DNA from 2 places in the Luteococcus sp. Sow4_B9 genome. Region 1 is predicted to be linked to the other one. Evidence: riboswitches for the same ligand, from Rfam matches in the RefSeq annotation. Region 1 holds a riboswitch; the other holds the start of a gene.
The links. A riboswitch is a leader RNA that binds a small molecule or an ion and turns the genes downstream of it on or off. The one in region 1 is predicted to bind cobalamin.
Positions count from the first base shown of each region.

Region 2: it holds a riboswitch for cobalamin, as region 1 does, so the genes downstream of both, mutA (methylmalonyl-CoA mutase small subunit) here and ACTQ49_RS05175 (ATP-binding protein) in region 1, are expected to answer to the same signal.

Region 1 covers NZ_JBQKKT010000005.1:91,738-96,979, forward strand. The annotation lists gene cbiE (precorrin-6y C5,15-methyltransferase (decarboxylating) subunit CbiE) at 1-972, opposite strand, end outside; cobalamin riboswitch at 1,055-1,199, shown strand; partial or broken gene ACTQ49_RS05175 (ATP-binding protein) at 1,247-2,224, shown strand; gene ACTQ49_RS05180 (vWA domain-containing protein) at 2,530-3,441, shown strand; gene ACTQ49_RS05185 (precorrin-2 dehydrogenase/sirohydrochlorin ferrochelatase family protein) at 3,588-4,190, shown strand; gene ACTQ49_RS05190 (cobalt-precorrin-6A reductase) at 4,228-4,992, opposite strand; gene cobF (precorrin-6A synthase (deacetylating)) at 4,989-5,242, opposite strand, start outside.
Region 2 covers NZ_JBQKKT010000004.1:206,018-211,259, forward strand. The annotation lists gene ACTQ49_RS04720 (HesA/MoeB/ThiF family protein) at 1-612, shown strand, start outside; gene ACTQ49_RS04725 (DUF6918 family protein) at 739-1,170, shown strand; cobalamin riboswitch at 1,319-1,584, shown strand; gene mutA (methylmalonyl-CoA mutase small subunit) at 1,734-3,626, shown strand; gene scpA (methylmalonyl-CoA mutase) at 3,623-5,242, shown strand, end outside.

The sequences.
Region 1 (5,242 bases):
ATCGGGGGAGTCCAGTCCGGCCAGCGCGTCGGGGGCCCGGCCCGTGACCATCTGGAGCCCGGGAACGCCGAGGGCATGGGCATTGCGGATGGCCCGGGCGGCTCGTTCCTGATTGCCCTCCACGGCGGTGGTTCGACAGGTCGGGTGGCTGCGCATCCACTCGATGCCCACGGAGCCCGAGCCGGCGCCCACATCCCACAGGTGTTCGCCCGGCATCGGTTGCAGTCGGGCCAGGGCGCTGACCCGGATGTCGCGTTTGGTGATCTGGCCGTCGTGCTCGTAGGCCTCGTCGGGCAGCCCGGCCGCCCAACCAGTCACGGTGGGCCCGGCCACCTCCAGCGCGACGATGTTCAGCCGCGGCGACGGACCGTCCCAGGTCTCGGCGGTGCCGCTGCGCCGCGACTCGTCGGCCGCTCCCAGGTTGCCCAGCACCGTCAGGGTGGAGGAGCCGTGGCCGCAGGCGGTGAGCAGTGCCGCGAGTCGTTCGGGGGTGGTCTCGTCGGAGCTGAGCACCAGGACCCGTCGCCCGGGGGCGAGCTCCCGCAACGCGAGTTCAACGGGCCGGCCGACGACGCTGACCACCGCGCAGCTTTCGGCAGCCCAGCCCATTCGGGCCCGGGCCAGCGCCACCGACGAGACGGCGGGGATGATCCGCACGCGGCGGTTGCCCAGCAGCTCCACCAGCGTTGACCCGATGCCGCTGACCATCGGATCGCCACTGGCCAGCACCACCACCTCCGCCCCGGCGGGCAGCGATTCCAGCAGGCCCGGCAAACTCTCCCGCAGCGGCGTCGGCCACGGTTCGCGTCGCTGCGTGGCGCGGGCATCGGCCGCCGGCAGCATCGCCAGGTGCCTCGACCCGCCCAGCACCACATCGGCGCCCAGCACCAGCTCGCGATGAGCCGGTGTCAAGGCGTCCCAGCCGTCGGCGCCGATACCGAGCACCGTGATGGGGTGAGTCTCCGCGTTCATGGCAGGAACGCTATCGCCCGGCGGTGACAGTTTCTGGCCCGGTGTCGTCTGGGTGGGCCACGGCCAGACTCGCCACGCGCTAGAGTGGCCCGAGGCACGAGGTGCCCCGAACCGCTCGTCGGGAAGGGGAGAATCTGGGAAGCCGGTGGAAGTCCGGCACAGGCCCGCTGCGGTGATCGATCCCTGTGGTCGTCAGTCCGAAGACCGGCCTCTTGCCGTGCGCGGTACATGTGTCCGCGCCGTCCTTGTCCGGCACACGCGAGCGGGAGCCTCCATGCCACAGCATTTTCCCTTCACGGCCATCGTCGGCTGCGATCCCGATGACCTCGACCCGATGGGTCTTGCCCTGGTGCTGAGCACCATCTCGCCGCAGATCGGTGGCGTTCTGGTCCGCGGCCAGAAGGGCACCGCCAAGTCAACGGCCGTCCGGGCCCTGGCCGCCGTGCTGCCGCCCATCGACGTCCACGAGGGGGACCGTTTCTCCACCGATCCGGCCGATCCCGAGGCCACCTCGCCCGACGCGCCCTTCACCGGCGCCGTCACCAGCCGTCCCGTCCGGCTCGTGGAGCTGCCCGTCGGAGCCACGGAAGACCGCGTGCTGGGCTCCATTCACCTGGAAAGTGCCTTGTCGCAGGGCAGTGTGGAGTTCGAGCCCGGTCTCTTGGCCCGCGCCCACCGCGGCATCCTCTATGTCGACGAGGTGAACCTGCTGCACGACCATCTGGTGGACCTGCTGCTGGATGCCGCCGCCATGGGACGTGCGACGGTGGAACGCGACGGCGTCTCCGTGGAGCACGCGGCGCGCTTCGTGTTGATCGGCACCATGAATCCCGAGGAGGGCGAGCTGCGCCCGCAGCTGCTCGACCGTTTTGGCCTGACCGTCGAGGTGGCCGCCCCCAAGGACTGGCAGTTGCGTGCCGAGGTGGTGCGTCGGCGGATGGCCTTCGACGCCGACCCGGCCGCCTTCCGTGCCCGGCATCGCGCCGCCGACGAGGCCCTGGGGGAGCGGATTGCCCGTGCGATGGAGCTGTTGCCGCAGGTTCGGCTGGGGGATGCCGCCCTGCTCAAGATCGCGGAGATCTGTGCCGCACTGGAGGTTGACGGTCTGCGCGCTGACATCGTGACCGCCCGCGCCGCCGTTGCCCACGCCGCCTGGCAGGGGCGTGAGCGTGTGACACGGGCCGACATCCGTCAGGCCGCGTTGCTGGCGCTGCCGCACCGCCGCCGTCGCAATCCCTTCGACGCCCCCGGCCTGGACGAGGACCTGCTGGACCAGCTGCTGGGCGACGAGGAGCTGCCCGACGAGGAGCTGCCCGACGAGCCGGAGCGGCCCGAGGACCGGGAGGGCGAACGCGACCCAAAAGCGACGGCGGCGACGAGGAGCTGACGCCGCCCCCACCACCTGACGAGTCTCCTGACCCCGACGAGTCGCGGGACCCGTCGGCCCCTGCAACCGGGGATTCGGCGGAAGGCTCGGAGCCGGACCCCACGGAGCCTTCGCAGCCGCCCGTCGATGACTCCCACCAGTCGCTGGAAGCGCCCGAGCAGGACCTGCCCGTGGTGCCCCCGCTGTCCTCGGCCGCCCGGGAGACCGTCGTGCAGGCCGCGACACCCCCGGCCCGGCCCAGGCTGCTCACGGTCCGCGGGGTGGGCCAGGGCGCGGCTGGCAAGCGGAGCCGCGCCATCACCAGCAGTGGTCGACGGATTGGTGCTCGCCGCCCGCAGGGCGATTCGACCGGCTCGTTGCACCTGGTGGAGACGCTGCGTGCCGCCGCGGGGGAGCAGCCGCGGCGTCGGGCGGCTTTGCAGGTGGACGGGTCACAGGGCAGTGCGTCCCTCGAGGGGACCTCGCTGGACCTGCGCCCCGAGGACATCCGGCTGGCTGTGCGCGAGGGGCGCGAGGCCAATCTGGTGCTCTTCTGCGTCGACGCCTCCGGCTCGATGGCCGCCCGCAAACGCATGGTGCAGGTGAAGACGGCCATCCTGGGCCTGCTGCTGGATGCTTATCGTCGCCGTGACAAGGTGGGGCTGATCAGCTTCCGAGGCAGCGAGGCCGAACTGGTGCTGCCGCCGACCAATTCCGTGGACATCGCCGCCACCCGGTTGGACGAGGTGCCCGCCGGGGGCCGGACGCCGTTGGCCGAGGGGCTCCTGATGGCCGCCGACGTGCTGCGCCGCGAGCAGCTGCGCGATCCGCACCTGCGGCCGCTGCTCGTGGTGGTCACCGATGGTCGCGCCACCGCCGGGAAGGATGCCGTTGCGCGCTCCCGTCGGGCCGCGGACTTCGTGGCCGGCATGGGCGTTTCGACGGTCGTCGTCGACGGGGAACAGGGGCCGCTGCGGATGGGATTGGCCAGACAGCTCGCCGAGCACCTGCACGCCGAGCACCTGTCCGTCGCCGACGTGACCGCCGATGCCCTGACCAGCACGGTGCGGCGCGTCACCCAACGTGACATGGTGCAGAACTAGCGTGCGCGCGGGATCCGGGCCCAGGAGGTGGCGGGTCGTCAGGCATGCGTGCCAGCAAGCTGCCAGCGCACGTCGGCATTCGGAACTGTCGTGCCCAGGGCGGCGGGTAGGGCAGGGTGGAGACTCACCCAGCAGGAGGACCAGCCATGAACGACGCACCCACAGCGCCCGGCCAGGGAGATGACGCGGGATCCCCGGTCTACATGGCGGGGCTCGACCTGCGGGGCAGGCGGGTGCTGGTGGTGGGGGCTGGACGCGTCGCTGCCCGCAGGCTGCCGGCGCTACTTGCCGCCGGAGCCCAGGTGGAGGTGGTCGCACCGCAGATCACGGACGCGATCCGGGAGCTCGCCAGCGCCGACGCCCTGGTTCTGCACGAGCGCGCCGTGACGCCCGACGACGTGGAGGGCGCCTGGTATGTGCTGGTGGCCACCCAGGACGTCGCGGTCAATGACGCGATCAGCGCCGCCTGCGAGCGGGCCCACATCTTCTGCGTCCGCGCCGACCACGCGCCCAGCGGCACCGCCTGGACCCCGGCCACGCAGCGGGTGGGGGAGTTCACCGTCGGGGTGCTCGGCAACCGCGACCCGCGCGGTTCCATGCGGGTGCGCGACATGGTGGCCGGGCTGCTGCGGGAAGCGCAGACCCGGGAAGCGCAAGCCGGGGAGGCGCAAGCCGGGGAAGAGCAGGCCGGGGAAGCCCAGACCAGGGAAGTCCAGACCCGGCCAGCCCGCAGCCGTAGGCCCCGCTGACCTCCCGCGCCCGGCGCCCCGTCAGCCCCGTGCCCCGTCAGCCCCGTCGGTGCGCCAGTACCCAGTCGAGGGCCTCGGTCACGTCGTGCACCGTCTCCACCCCGTCGGCGGGATCGGGCCGGTCGACCACCACGCACGGCACGCCCAGCCCGCGGGCTGCCTGCATCTTGGGCCAGGTGAAAGTGCCCCCGGAGTTCTTGGTGACCAACACGTCGCTGCGGTGATCCCGCATCAGCGCCAGTTCCCCGTCCAAGGTGTAGGGGCCACGACTGGTCACCACCTGCCAGCGCGACGGGATCTCCAGTTCCGGCATCTGCACCACGCGGGCCAGCACGTCCAGCTGGCCCAGGGCTGGCACGAAACGCGCCATCTCCTGGCGTCCCACCGTCAGGAAGGGCCGACTCCCCAGGTCAGCGGCCAGCGCGGCCGCCTCCTCGTGCGTGGCCACCGTGTGCCAGCCCTCCTCCACCGGCCAGGCCGGCCGTTCCAGCCGCAGCAAGGGGATTCGTCGCCCATCGGGCAAGGGGTTGGCGCAGGCGGCGGCCGCATTGCGGCTCATCCCCTGGGCGAAGGGGTGGGTGGCATCCACCAGCACGTCGTGGTCCGCCAAGGCCAGGCGCAGTCCGTCGACCCCGCCGAATCCGCCAATCCGCACCGCGCCCAGCGGCAGTCGCGGCTGCGCCACCCGGCCGGCCAGCGACGAGGTCACCTCGATGCCGTCGGATCCGGGCCCCACCAGCGCCGCGGCCAGTGCCCGACCCTCACTCGTGCCGCCCAGCAACAGCACTCGCAGCGTTGTCATTGCGGCCCCCGCAGCAGGCACAGGTCCATCACCCAGCCGGCCTGCTGCCGGGCGCGCTCTCGGCTCCAGCCGATGTGGTCGCTCACGTCGCGCACCGTCCCGTGCACCAGCTGCTCGGAATCCGTGCCCAGATTGGCACCCCACCAGACCTGCCAGTCGCCCAGCTCGTCAAGGGGCGGATCCCCCCACCGCACCTCGCCCAACATGGCCACGACATTGCGCTGGCCAGCGGCGATGGCCTCCGGCAGTC
Region 2 (5,242 bases), on a different contig from region 1:
CGCGTCCTGGTGGTGGGCTGCGGGGGGCTCGGCGCCGGGGCCATCCCGGCCCTCACCGCCGCCGGCATCGGCCAGCTGACCCTGCTGGACGATGACGTGGTCGAGAACACCAACCTCAACCGCCAGACCCTGTTCACCGCCCAGGACATCGGCCAGCCCAAGGTCGAGCTGGCCGCCCGACGCATGCGCGCCCTCTCCCCACAGGCCACGATCACCGCCCTGGACCATCGACTGACCGGCCAGGACGTCGAGCTGGTCGCCCAGCATGACGTCGTGGTCGACTGCACGGACCGCGCAGCCTCCCGTCAGGCGATCTCCGGGGCCTGCCGTGCAGCTGGGGTCCCGTGGGTTTGGGCGGCCATCGATGGCTGGACGGCGGTCCTCAGCGTCTTTGCCCCGGGAGGGGTGCAGTGGGAGGACGTGGTGCCGGATCCGACGGAGGCCCCGGCCCCACTGGACATCCTGGGATCCGCCCCTGCCCTGGCGGGAGCCTGGCAGGCGGCCGAGACCGTCAAACTGCTCACCGGTCTGGGCACCCCCTTGGTCGGGCGCCTGGCCGTCGTGGACCTGTTGGGCGCCGACGTCCGTTTCGTCGACCTGAGCGCCCGCTGAGCGCGACGATCCCGTCAACCTGTCAGCGGCCCCGCGCACCCGTCGAGTCCTGCCACAATGGGACCGCTCCCCCGGCAACGGGCGCCCGTGCCCGAATGAATCGACACAACACTGGAAGGCACATCCATGAGCTTCACCGAACAGCTGCTCGATCCGGCCAAGCGCCCGCAGGTGGTCGAGGCCATCTCCACCGTCATCGACCAGGAGGTCGAGTCCAAGGGTGGTCTGGGTGGCATGGCCATCAAGACGGCCTACGCCAGCGCCAAGAAGATGAAGGACGGCATCGTCCCCAAGGGCACCGACGCGATGCTCCCGGAGATCGCCTCCGCTCTGGCCCCCTACTGGGAGGCCAAGGGTGACCAGGACTTCGGCAGCTACCTGTCGAGCCGTTCGGGTGAGGTGGCCGACGCGCTGCTCGCCGTCGCCGATGCCAAGGCCGAGTCGCCCGACAACGCCGCCATCGCCAAGATCTACAAGCCGATCCGCGGCAAGGCCAAGGGCTACGTCGAGGAGGCCCTGCCCCGCCTGGCCACCGCGATCACCCCCTTCGTCAGCTGACGCAGTCGAAGAACAGACCCGACGGTGCCGGTGTCCCCATGGGGGCACCGGCACCGTCGTGCTTCCCGAGTCCAAGCCCACCACAGGCCTACGAGGTAAGACCATTTCGGGCAAAATGCGGCCCCGCCCCTCCGCGCGAACTCGAGCCCGCTAGTGTGGAGGTGCTGGTTCGGCCCATGCAGATGGGCCGTCGCAAGAGGGAATCCGGTGTGAATCCGGAACTGTCCCGCAGCGGTGAATGGGAACGACACCACCCGTCCGGCATGCGAGGGATCGCACGCCTCCAAGTGGCGCAGGCAACTGCACCACTGGACGACAAGCACTGGGTCTGGGCCTGGGAAGCGGTGGTCGAGGAAGACGCCTGACGGCGAAGCGCCCATGAGTCCGAAGACCTGCCAGTCGCGTCGCGCCAGCCAGGTGCGCCGCTGGAGACGACCCACCGCGAACAGTCCTGCAGGGTGTTCCCGGACAGGCCGTCACCGCCAGAATGAGCCGAGGAGCACTTCAGTCCGGTCGGAGGCCGAGAGGCCAGCCGACGACAACCTCATCGGAGCAGGAGTCCCATGACAACGACCGAGCAGGTCGCCCGCGAGGGAGCTGGAGAGTTCAAGCTCGCCAGCGACTTCGCGAAGCCGGGGATGGACACGTGGCGCGCTGCCGCCGCGAAGGTCCTCAACCGCGGGCGCCCAGAAGACAAGCTACTGACCGGCGACGAGGCCGTGGCCCGTCTCGTGACCACCACCGTCGACGGCATCGAGATCGCCCCCATCTACACGCTGGAGGATGCCCCGGAGGACCTCGGCGTCCCCGGCGTGGCCCCCTTCACCCGAGGCACCACCGTCCACAACGGTGAGGCAGACGCCTGGGACGTGCGTGCACTGCACGAGGATCCCGACGCCGCTTTCACCCGCAAGGCCGTGCTGACCGACCTCGAGCGCGGCGCGACGAGCCTGTGGTTCCGTCTGGACCCCGACGCCATCGCGGCCGACCAGCTCGGTGAGATGCTGGCCGACGCCATGCTGGAGCTCATCACGGTGGAGGTCTCCAGCCGCACCGACCAGGCCGCCGCCGCCGAGGCGCTGCTGGCCCTGGTGGAGGCGAACGACAAGCCGAAGAACCAGAAGAGCGTCGTGCTCGGCCTGGACCCGATCGGCTGCGCGGCCCTCAACGGCACCACCCCCCAGCTCGACGGGCTGGCCGAGTGGACCAAGCGGATCGACGGCATGCGCGCCTCGCGGGCCATCGTCGTGGATGCCACCATCTGGCACAATGCCGGCGCCGGCGACGTCCACGAGCTGGGCTTCGCCCTCGCCACGGGCGTCGAGTACGTCCGTGCACTGATGGCCCAGGGCCTGACCGCTGACCAGGCCTTCGACACGATCGACTTCCGCGTCACCGCGACCGTCGACCAGTTCGCCACCATCGCCAAGCTGCGCGCCCTGCGCACCGCCTGGTCCAAGGTGGGCGAGACCTTCGGCGTCTCCGAGGCCAAGCGTGGTGCCCGCCAGCACGCCGTCACCTCGTGGCGTGAGGTCACCCGTGACGACGCCTACGTCAACATGCTGCGCGCCACCATCAGCACCTTTGCTGCCGGCGTCGGTGGCGCCGAGGCGATCACCGTGCTCCCCTTCGACACCGCGTGGGGCCTGCCCGGCGACTTCAGCCGCCGCATCGCCCGCAACACGCAGATCGTGCTCGCCGAGGAGTCCAACATCGTCCGCGTCAATGACCCGGCCGGTGGCTCCTGGTACGTGGAGACGCTGACGCGCAAGCTCGCGGAGGCCGCCTGGGCCGTCCTGGGCAGGATCGACGCTGCCGGTGGCATGGCCAAGGCCGTCGTCGACGGACTGCCGATGAGCGAGCTCGAGCCGGTCATCGCCGAGCGCGCCAAGCGCCTGGCCAACCGCAAGAAGCCGATCACCGGTGTCTCCGAGTTCCCGAATGCCGGCGAGGCCGCGGTGACCACCGCCAAGCCGCGTCCGGAGGCCCCGGAGTACAAGGGCCTGCAGTGGAAGCGCGACTCGGAGGTCTTCGAGGCCCTGCGCGACGCCACCAAGGACAACGCGGATGCCAAGGTCTTCCTGGCCTGCCTGGGCGCGCGTCGTGACTTCGGCGCCCGCGAGGGCTTCGCCTCGAATGCCTTCCACGTCGCTGGCCTGGCCACGCCGGAGTGCGAGGGAGGCAGCGTCGAGGAGATCGTCGCCGCCTTCAAGACCACCGGTAGCCCGGTGGCCTGCCTGTGCTCCAGCGCCAAGGTCTACGCCGAGCAGGCGTTGCCCGTCGCCAAGGCCCTCAAGGAGGCCGGTGCCAAGACCGTCCTGCTGGCTGGCAACCTCAAGGAGCTGGGCGACAGCGCTGCCGAGGCCGAAGGTGTCATCGACGGCACCATCGGCATGGGCATGGACATCGTCGCGCTGCTCAACCAGACCCTCGACACGTTGGGAGTGTCCAAGTGACCGAGATCCGTTTTGATTCCGTCCCCCTGGGCGAGCAGGCCATCCCGGCCGACGCCCAGGCCCAGTTCGAGCAGCTGCTCGCCCAGGCTCCCGCCGTCGAACAGTGGGTGACCCCCGAGCAGATCCCGGTCGAGCACCTGTACGGCAAGGACGCGTACGAAGGCATGGACTTCCTGGAGACCATGCCGGGTCTGCCGCCCTTCCTGCGTGGCCCCTACGCCACCATGTACACCAACCAGCCGTGGACCATCCGCCAGTACGCCGGATTCTCCACCGCAGCCGAGTCCAATGCCTTCTACCGCCGCAACCTGGCGGCCGGCCAGAAGGGTCTGTCGATCGCCTTCGACCTGGCCACGCACCGTGGCTACGACTCGGACCACCCGCGGGTGACCGGTGACGTGGGCATGGCCGGTGTGGCCGTCGACTCGATCCTGGACATGCGCCAGCTCTTCGACGGCATTCCGTTGGACCGCATGAGCGTGTCGATGACCATGAATGGTGCCGTTCTCCCGGTGCTCGCCCTCTACGTGGTGGCGGCCGAGGAGCAGGGTGTGAAGCCGGAGCAGCTGGCCGGCACGATCCAGAACGACATCCTCAAGGAGTTCATGGTTCGCAACACCTACATCTACCCGCCCCAGCCGTCGATGCGGATCATCGCGGACATCTTCGCCTTCACCAGCGCGAACATGCCCAAGTTCAACTCGATCTCCATCTCCGGCTACCACATGCAGGAGGCCGGCGCGACGGCCGACATCGAGATGGCCTACACCCTGGCCGACGGCGTGGAGTACATCCGCGCCGGCGAGTCCGTGGGCCTGAACGTCGACCAGTTCGCCCCGCGCCTGAGCTTCTTCTGGGCCATCGGCACCAACTTCTTCATGGAGGTGGCCAAGATGCGTGCGGCTCGCATGCTCTGGGCCCGCCTGGTGAACCAGTTCGGTCCGAAGAACCCGAAGTCGATGAGCCTGCGCACCCACTCGCAGACCTCCGGTTGGTCGCTGACCGCCCAGGACGTCTACAACAACGTGGTGCGTACCTGCATCGAGGCCATGGGCGCCACCCAGGGCCAGACCCAGTCGCTGCACACCAATGCCCTCGACGAGGCCATTGCCCTGCCCACCGACTTCAGCGCTCGCATCGCCCGCAACACCCAGCTGTTCATCCAGCAGGAGTCGGGCAACTGCCGCGTCATCGACCCCTGGGCCGGATCGGCCTATGTCGAGAAGCTGACGCAGGACCTGGCCGAGAAGGCGTGGGCCCTGATCCAGGAGGTCGAGGAAGCCGGCGGCATGGCCAAGGCCATCGAGCAGGGCATCCCGAAGATGCGCATCGAGGAGGCCGCGGCCCGCACCCAGGCCCGCATCGACTCCGGCCGCCAGCCGGTGATCGGCGTGAACAAGTACCTGCTGGACAATCCCGAGCCGCTCGAGGTCCTGAAGGTCGACAACGCCAAGGTGCGCGCCGAGCAGATCGCAAAGCTGGAGAAGCTGCGCGCCGAGCGTGACGAGGAGGCCTGCCAGGCCGCCCTCGAGAAGGTCACCTGGGCCGCCGCCAACCCGGACCCGACCGATCCGGAGCGCAACCTGCTGAAGGTGGCCATCGACGCCATGCGCGCC